Regions from separate parts of the Brenneria populi genome, predicted to be linked through region 1. Evidence: predicted binding sites of a transcription regulator. Region 1 holds the regulator's gene; each other region holds the start of a gene.
The links. Region 1 encodes PurR, which represses purine synthesis genes. Its sites were predicted from a motif close to CANGCAAACGTTTGCNTG; they were not measured.
Positions count from the first base shown of each region.

Region 2: tusA (sulfurtransferase TusA) is a predicted target of PurR. The motif match lies at 1,188-1,205, and genes of this name have one in related genera.
Region 3: glyA (serine hydroxymethyltransferase) is a predicted target of PurR. The motif match lies at 1,124-1,141, and genes of this name have one in related genera.
Region 4: gcvT (glycine cleavage system aminomethyltransferase GcvT) is a predicted target of PurR. The motif match lies at 751-768, and genes of this name have one in related genera.

Region 1 is NZ_JAYWTM010000001.1:398,712-400,903, reverse strand. It holds gene cydH (cytochrome bd-I oxidase subunit CydH) at 4-93, opposite strand; gene purR (HTH-type transcriptional repressor PurR) at 465-1,496, shown strand; gene cfa (cyclopropane fatty acyl phospholipid synthase) at 1,957-2,192, shown strand, end outside.
Region 2 is NZ_JAYWTM010000009.1:202,281-204,472, forward strand. It holds gene VSX58_RS12545 (zinc/cadmium/mercury/lead-transporting ATPase) at 1-819, shown strand, start outside; gene tusA (sulfurtransferase TusA) at 870-1,115, opposite strand; gene VSX58_RS12555 (7-cyano-7-deazaguanine/7-aminomethyl-7-deazaguanine transporter) at 1,330-2,007, shown strand; gene VSX58_RS12560 (DcrB family lipoprotein) at 2,155-2,192, shown strand, end outside.
Region 3 is NZ_JAYWTM010000007.1:146,442-148,633, forward strand. It holds gene VSX58_RS10610 (GDSL-type esterase/lipase family protein) at 1-887, opposite strand, end outside; gene glyA (serine hydroxymethyltransferase) at 1,256-2,192, shown strand, end outside.
Region 4 is NZ_JAYWTM010000006.1:435,891-438,082, forward strand. It holds gene VSX58_RS09525 (alpha/beta hydrolase) at 1-407, shown strand, start outside; gene gcvT (glycine cleavage system aminomethyltransferase GcvT) at 814-1,914, shown strand; gene gcvH (glycine cleavage system protein GcvH) at 2,032-2,192, shown strand, end outside.

The DNA.
Region 1 (2,192 bases):
CGATTAATTCAATACCGCGACGAAGCTGAACGCAATAATAAGCACCAACGCACCAACGGTGGCCAGCAGAGAAATTTTCAGATCGGCATCCATCGGCATCTCCTTTGTTACAAAAATGAACAGAAAAAATATTAACCGACTTTAACGCCGGAACTTTATGGCGGGCGAAAGCAGGTCTTATATAACAATAGCAATTGTTTCATAGCCCGACTAAAAAAACTCGTACCGGCGTATCACTAATAGATAAATTACCGCTTTCACTTTCGTGTCAGATCGGACAAAATTCGCTGTTTGACGACACGCCGCGTATTGGTTGAAAAAGTCAGCCTTGCCCCTTCAGGTACAACATTCGGCATTCTCCCTGTGAAATTCTGTTTTTTTACATAGAAAGAGAACGTTAAACGCAGGCAAACGATTAACTATATACATACGACCATAACGAGTCGGTTAGGAGTCATTGTTACATGGCAACGATCAAAGATGTGGCGAAGCGCGCGGGCGTTTCGACCACAACCGTATCGCACGTGATAAATAAAACACGTTTCGTCGCCGAAGAAACCAAAGCGGCCGTCAGGGCCGCCATTAAAGAATTACACTACTCCCCCAGCGCCGTGGCGCGCAGCCTTAAGGTGAATAACACCAAGTCCATCGGCCTGCTGGCGACCTCCAGCGAAGCGCCCTACTTTGCGGAGATCATCGAAGCCGTGGAAAACGGCTGCTATGCCAAAGGCTACACGATGATTTTGTGCAATTCGCATAACGACATCGATAAGCAGCGCGCCTATCTCTCGATGCTGGCGCAAAAGCGCGTCGACGGCCTGCTGGTGATGTGCGCCGAATACCCGCCTAAATTACTCGCCATGCTGGAAGACTACCGCAGTATTCCGATGGTGGTGATGGATTGGGGCGAAGCCCACAGCGATTTTACCGATACCATTATTGATAACGCTTTTGAAGGCGGCTATATGGCGGGGCGTTATCTTATCGAACGCGGTCACCGGGAGATCGGCGCCATTCACGGTACCCTGGAGCGGAATACCGGCAGCGGACGCTATCTCGGCTTTTTAAAAGCGCTGAAAGACGCCGAGATTCAGATTCATGATGAATGGATCGTGCAAGGCGATTTCGAGCCCGAATCCGGCTATAAAGCGATGCAGCAAATTCTGGCGCAGAAACATCGCCCCACGGCCGTTTTCTGCGGCGGAGATATTATGGCGATGGGCGCAATCTGCGCGGCGGATGAGTTAGGGCTGCGCGTTCCTCAGGATATATCAGTCATCGGCTACGACAATGTGCGCCACGCCCGCTTTTTCACTCCGGCGCTGACCACTATTCACCAGCCGAAAGAACGCCTGGGACAGTCCGCCCTGTCGATGCTTTTAGACCGTATCACCAGCAAACGCGAAGAGGCACAGGTCATCGAGGTTCACCCTACGCTAATCGAGCGCCGTTCCGTCGCCGACGGCCCGTTCCGCGATTATCGCCGCTATTCCTGAGAACGCACGCGGTTTTATCCCCTGCCAAAGCCATATGCCCCTACTCTGCTTCAGCCAATTTATACTTGTACCCTGGCTGAAGCAGTCATAAACTAATTAGCGGTTCAACGACAACAAGCATTTTTATCTCTTTTATTCACTATCCTTGATACCCAACAGATGTCGAACGCAGGAAAGCGGCAGGGGTGCGCCCGATGAGCTTGTTCAGATAAACGACTCTTCATCAACGCGCCTGCGGCTCGAAGTATGAAGGGTATAGTGCGAGCGCATATCGGATGTGCGTATTTATTTTAAGGATGAGTGCCCCTACGTATTTGCGTACCGGCTTTTTCTCTTCATTTTCCTCTTGTTATTCAGAGGGTAGACGATGGGTGATACCCACCGATGCCGATATTGGGTAAAAAATTGTCTATGCTTTCCTTGCCGTTTTTCACCGTGAGCAGCAAGGTAGGGAGAAATTATGAGTTCATCGTGTGTAGAGGACGTAGAAGGAGTAGGAAGCCGTGGCGACTCCTGGTTTCAAATTGTTCGTGAAATGCTGGACACGGCCGATATCAAAATCAACGGCTCCCGCCCTTTTGATATTAAGGTAAAAAATCCCGATTTTTTTAAACGCGTATTGCGTGAAGGCTCTCTGGGATTGGGCGAAAGCTATATGGACGGATGGTGGGAATGCGACAGGCTGGATATATTCTT
Region 2 (2,192 bases), on a different contig from region 1:
GCCGCCATAGAATCCGGCTCGTCTCATCCGCTGGCAAAAGCCATCGTGCAGCGGGCGCTGGCGACCAGCGCATTTTTACCTGTCGCGGACGATCTACGGACGCTGGCGGGCGTCGGCGTCGAAGGCACGATTGCCGGTAAGCGTCTGCAGATTAGCTCTCCGGCCAAACTACCGGCGGATATGCTGGATGCCGACTGGCGACAGCGCGTCGCAGCGTTGGAAAATGAAGGGAAGACGACGGTCGTCGTACATGAAGACCGCCTGGTGATGGGGCTGCTGGCATTGCGCGACACATTGCGTCACGACGCCGGCTCGGCGCTGGACGCGCTGCGAGAGCTGAACATTCGCTGCATTATGCTGACGGGCGATAATCCCCGCGCGGCGGCGGCGATCGCCGGCGAGTTGGGCATCGAGTACCGCGCCAGCCTGCTGCCGGCGGATAAAGTGGCGGCGGTCGGCGAGCTTAATCGCCTTCACCCCACGGCGATGGTGGGGGACGGCATTAATGACGCCCCGGCGATGAAAGCGGCCGCCATCGGCATCGCCATGGGCGGCGGCACCGACGTCGCGCTGGAAACGGCGGACGCCGCGCTAACCCACAGCCGCCTCGGCGGATTAGCCATGATGATCCGTCTATCGCGGGCCACGCAGCGTAATATTCGGCAGAATATTACGATTGCGCTGGGGCTGAAGGCGCTGTTTCTCATCACCAGCGTGCTGGGGATAACCGGCCTGTGGCTGGCGGTGCTGGCGGACTCCGGCGCCACGGCATTGGTCACGGCCAACGCTTTGCGGTTGCTGAAAAAACGGGATGGATAGAGATCCTCGGCGGCGTCAGGGGGTTATCTCCTGACGCCGGAGACGGGCGGTTAGCCGCCCTTACGCAGCAAATAGCGATAGGGCAACCGTTCGGTCGCCTGCGCCAGCAGGCGATGGTCCATATACCGGCAGAATCCGGGAATATCGCGGGTTGTCGCCGGATCGTCCGCCAGGATCAATAGCGTTTGTCCGGGACCCATCTGGCGTACCGTTTTGCGTACCATCATCACGGGTTCGGGACAGCGTAATCCCTGCGCATCAAGGGTCTTATCGGGATTGGCGAAAGGATCGGTCATCAACGTTCTCTGCAGTTAAGGAGCAATAAATAAAACCAGCATAGTTTACGCCGGGGATTTTCAGGCGCAAGCCACGACAACGTTTGCGCAAAAAACAACCATTGCATTGCGAAGATAAATGCGTATCATGCGGCGCGCATGCACAGACGTGCGGCATGGCCGCGCGAAATATTTCTTGGGTTCCCTCACCCCAATAACCAAAAAGGTCGCAGACATGTATCGATTTACCGCCCAACAGCGGCTGACGGCGCTGGTATGGCTTTCGCTATTTCATATTCTGATCATCACATCCAGTAATTATCTGGTGCAGCTTCCGGTGTCGATTTTCGGTTTTCACACCACCTGGGGCGCGTTTACCTTTCCGTTTATTTTCCTGGCTACCGACCTAACGGTGAGGATTTTCGGCGCGCCGTTGGCCCGCCGCATCATCCTGACCGTTATGGTGCCCGCGCTGCTGGTGTCCTATCTGATCTCCGTGCTGTTTTATCAGGGAGAATGGCAGTCGTTCAGCGCGTTGGGACAGGTCAATATCGTGGTCGCCCGCATCGCCATCGCCAGCTTTATGGCCTATGTCCTGGGGCAAATTCTGGATGTTCACGTCTTTAACCGGCTGCGCCAGCGTAACGCCTGGTGGGTGGCCCCCGCCGTTTCGACGCTGTTCGGCAATCTCAGCGATACGCTGGCTTTTTTCTTTATTGCGTTTTACCGCAGCACCGATCCCTTTATGTCCGCCAACTGGGTTGAAATCGCCATGGTGGACTATACGTTTAAACTATTGATAAGCATGCTGTTCTTTCTGCCGATGTACGGCGTGATGCTGAATATGGCGCTGAAACGCCTGAGCGAGCGGCAGCCCGGCATGCCTTATCTATCAGTGGAAAACCGCCGCTAAACGGCGTTTTGCCGGCCGAATAGGGCGGCGAAACGCTGCTAGGCTACGCGTCTGAATTTATGGTTTGTGACAACAATCCGCTTGTTTTTACTCGCGGAATAGCGTGCGATAATGATTTATCCGTTCCAGCAACAGAAAGAGAACCCTATGCCGAATGTAGTGAAGTACCTCGGAATGAGTCTTTT
Region 3 (2,192 bases), on a different contig from region 1:
CCGGGCAGAAGAGCCTTTTCATAGGTCGCCGCCGTGGCGTCGCCGATCAGGAAGATACGAATTTGCGCTTTTTGAATGGCGTCCAGATGCCGGCGGGCGAACGGGTAATCCAATGGTTCATAGTCGCCCTGTCCATAGCGACCCACAATCGGGCGAAAAACGCCGTCGGTCAGCACGGTGTATCCGGCGTACCCGGTATTAGGGTCATAATTACGGTTGTGATTAATGACATCGATGATTTTGGTGACGGATTCTTGCTGGGCGGCGGGATAAGTCAGCGGGTCGAAACGCGCCGGCGCGGCGATGCCGGTCTGCTTGAGCGCTGAATTGAATCCCGCGTGAAATGCGGCATAGGCTTTTTTCCATGCGGCGCTATTCAGCGTCGGAGAGGCTGAATCATCAGCCAGCTGTTGCGGACCGGGATAGCCCGCGGCAACCGCCACGTCGGAGATGATGCGGTCGGTCAGCGGGTTGATATTAACGATATTGTCGCGGCCGGATTGCAGCGACGGGGCGAGGGCGTTCAGGCAGATGGCCCGCGGGACGTTGCTGAGCTGGCAGTTGGTGCCGCCGGATTCGATGGCTAAAAGGCGCAGTGGCGATGACAATCCAGAAATATCAATATGATAGTTTCCCTTTTCGTCGGTTTGCGCCTGCCGGCGCTGGCCCTGCTGATCCCGGATGATGATGGTGGCGGGCAGGTGAATTTCGCGATGCGTGACGTGGCCCGTCAGGGTTGTTTCCTCTCCCAGCCTGGCGCCTGATAGCGCCTCGATAGCGCTTGGTTGTTTTGCATTATGCGCGCCGGCGGGCGCCGCATACGCCGGCAGCCAGGGGGCGGAAAACAGTATCGCGCAGGCCATTCCTTCAGAAAAACGTTTAAACATGATTAGACATATCCTTTGTTGCGGGAGTCGGAAACACTTTTTGCAATTTTACACGCCGCCAAATGACTTATGCGCTTAACTTCGTTAAAAGTTTAGGATTTTTATTATGCGTCCAATCCGCTCCGGGGGGATGTTTAAACTTCTCTGCGCCAAGATGAAGAAAAAACAGGTTGGAAATGAAGAAAACTCCGTTTCCCGTTCAGCGGCGTAAATCCTTCCAGGCCTTGCGCCGCCTGAAGCCAATCGTTTGCGTAAAAACCTCTGTCAAGACCTATCTTCATTAGGGAGAAACGGTTTACACTATAGGCCAGTACCCAAAAGGGTGATTGTATTCCAGTATAGAAAGTTAGCTGAGTCAGGAGATGCGGATGTTAAAGCGTGAAATGAACATTGCCGATTATGATGCCGACCTGTGGCAAGCAATGCAGCAAGAAGTGGTGCGTCAGGAAGAGCACATTGAACTGATTGCGTCTGAAAACTATACCAGCCCACGAGTCATGCAGGCGCAGGGTTCTCAGCTAACGAACAAATACGCTGAAGGCTATCCGGGCAAACGTTATTACGGCGGCTGTGAATACGTCGACGTCGTTGAGCAGCTGGCTATCGACCGCGCCAAAGCGCTGTTCGGCGCAGATTACGCCAATGTTCAGCCTCACTCCGGCTCTCAGGCAAACTTCGCCGTCTATACCGCGCTGCTGCAGCCGGGCGATACCATTCTGGGTATGAACTTGGCGCACGGCGGCCACCTGACTCACGGCTCGCCGGTAAACCTGTCCGGTAAACTGTATAACGTCATCCCTTACGGTATCGATGAAAACGGCAAGATCGATTACGACGAGATGGCGGAGCTGGCCCGCACCCATAAACCCAAAATGATCGTCGGCGGTTTCTCCGCTTATTCCGGCGTCGTCGATTGGGCGAAAATGCGTGAAATCGCCGATAGCATCGGCGCCTATCTGTTTGTCGATATGGCGCACGTCGCCGGTCTGATCGCGGCTGATGTGTATCCGTCTCCGGTGCCTCACGCGCATATCGTAACCACCACCACGCACAAAACGCTGGCCGGCCCGCGCGGCGGCCTGATTTTGGCGAAAGGCGGCGACGAAGATCTGTATAAGAAACTGAACTCCGCCGTTTTCCCCGGCGGTCAGGGCGGCCCGCTGATGCACGTCATCGCCGGTAAAGCCGTGGCGCTGAAAGAGGCGATGGAGCCGGAATTCAAGGTCTATCAGCAGCAGGTCGCCAAGAACGCCAAGGCTATGGTCGAGGTGTTCCTGTCCCGCGGCTACGACGTGGTGTCCGGCG
Region 4 (2,192 bases), on a different contig from region 1:
GGCCGTTACTGCGTGATTCCGCTGATCGCGCCGTCGGCCAACTGCTGCCGCAGGCGCCGCGCCGTTATGACACCACGGTGATTGCCAACGCGGCGCCGGACAGCGCGCATGCCGTCGCTTTCGATGTGAAAGCGGGGGAGACGCGGGGCAGTTCGCGCGATCTGGGCATTGATTATCCGCGCGATGTCTACTCGCTGTCGCACGTCGCCTTGCCCTTTCCGGATAGCGACTCCCTGTATGGCCGTTTTTCGCAGCATCCCCGCGAGTTCGGTTTGCCGCTGGGCATGATTGCGGCCAGAGGAGAGCGTTCGGTGCTGGTGGTGGATCTGGATACGCTACTGCGGCTCTCCTCCAATCCGTTTTTTCCTTACCTGATACAGCGTATTGAGGAGAATATTCCGCAATAGCCGGCGTTATTTCATCGTGAATGGCGCCGGCCGTCGGCCAATCGCCCGCCGCCGCCGGCGGGTTTGGGTGAAATAATCTAATTTTGGTGTATTTTTCGCATTATTTTAATTAATGCATGGGGCGTTTTTTCTCCGCGATTAATTATCATGTAATCCATTTTTCATGGCGATAATTTTATTTTTTATCCAAAAATACAATTTTTTATACTGATTATCATTTATTTTTTAAATTATCTTTCTGTTTCCGGTGATTTGCCCCCGTGCGGCGGAAGGTGTTTTCCATATAGATTATCTTATGTCTGAGGGGATAGTTTAACCGGCGTTTCGGTGGTAAGTTCATTATCAAGATATCGTTTGCGTGGCGGCTGTCAGCGCCCGAACGCAGTGCTCCGAACAGAGGGAAATCATGGCTAAGCAGACTCCGTTATATCAACAGCACCTGGCGGACGGCGCCAAAATGGTTGATTTTCACGGCTGGATGATGCCGCTGCATTACGGCTCCCAGCTCGATGAACATCACAGCGTCCGTCGCGATGCCGGTATGTTTGACGTATCCCATATGACCATCGTGGACTTGCGCGGCGCCAGAACCCGCGAGTTTCTGCGCTATCTGCTGGCGAACGATGTCGCCAGGCTCACTCAGCCCGGCAAGGCGCTCTATACCGCCATGCTGAATGCGTCCGGCGGGGTTATCGACGATCTGATCGTGTATTTCATCACGGAAGAGTATTTCCGGCTGGTGGTGAACTCGGCCACCCGTGAGAAAGATTTGGCCTGGATAGCCCGGCACGCCGAACCTTTTATGGTCGACGTGCGCGAACGCCAGGATTTGGCCCTGGTGGCCGTTCAGGGGCCGCAGGCGCAGACCAAGGTGCAGAGCCTGCTCAATGATTCCCAGCGGGCGAAAATTGCGGGGATGAAGCCGTTTTTCGGCGTGCAGGCTGATGATTTTTTCATCGCGACAACGGGTTATACTGGTGAAGCCGGCTATGAGATCGCGCTGCCGAAAGAGCAGGTGGTTTCACTGTGGCGGCGGCTGTTGTCCGCCGGGGTCAAACCGTGCGGATTGGGGGCGCGCGACACGCTGCGGCTGGAGGCCGGAATGAATCTCTACGGACAGGATATGGATGAAGGCGTTTCGCCGCTGGCCGCCAATATGGGCTGGACGATCGCCTGGCAGCCGGAAGATCGCCAGTTTATCGGTCGTGAGGCTCTGGAGCGTCAGCGTGAAAAAGGCACCGAACAGCTGGTCGGGCTGGTGATGACCGCAAAGGGCGTGCTGCGCAACGATCTGCCCGTGCGCTTCACGGATAGTGAAGGGGTGATGCGGGAAGGGGTGATTACCAGCGGATCCTTTTCGCCTACGCTGGGTCTGAGCATTGCGCTGGCGCGCGTTCCTGCCGGGATCGGCGAGCAGGCGATTGTCCAGATCCGTAACCGCGAGCTGCTGGTGCATGTCACCCGGCCGGGCTTTGTCCGCGCCGGAAAACCGCTGGTGCAATATTAACGCTACCCCATCGGTATCAGAGGCGACCGGTCGCCCCGTGTATCTCGATGTTTAAACGATCGGCATTAGAGTATGCGGCCAATTTTAATCGTTTTGTGAAGGAAGGAGAAAGTGGCAATGAGCGATGTACCAGCAGAACTAAAATATACCGCTTCGCATGAATGGGTGCAGTCTGAGGGTGAAGGCGTTTATCTCATCGGCATTACCGAACATGCGCAGGAATTATTGGGCGACATGGTGTTTATCGATTTGCCGGAAGTGGGCACCATCGTTTCCGC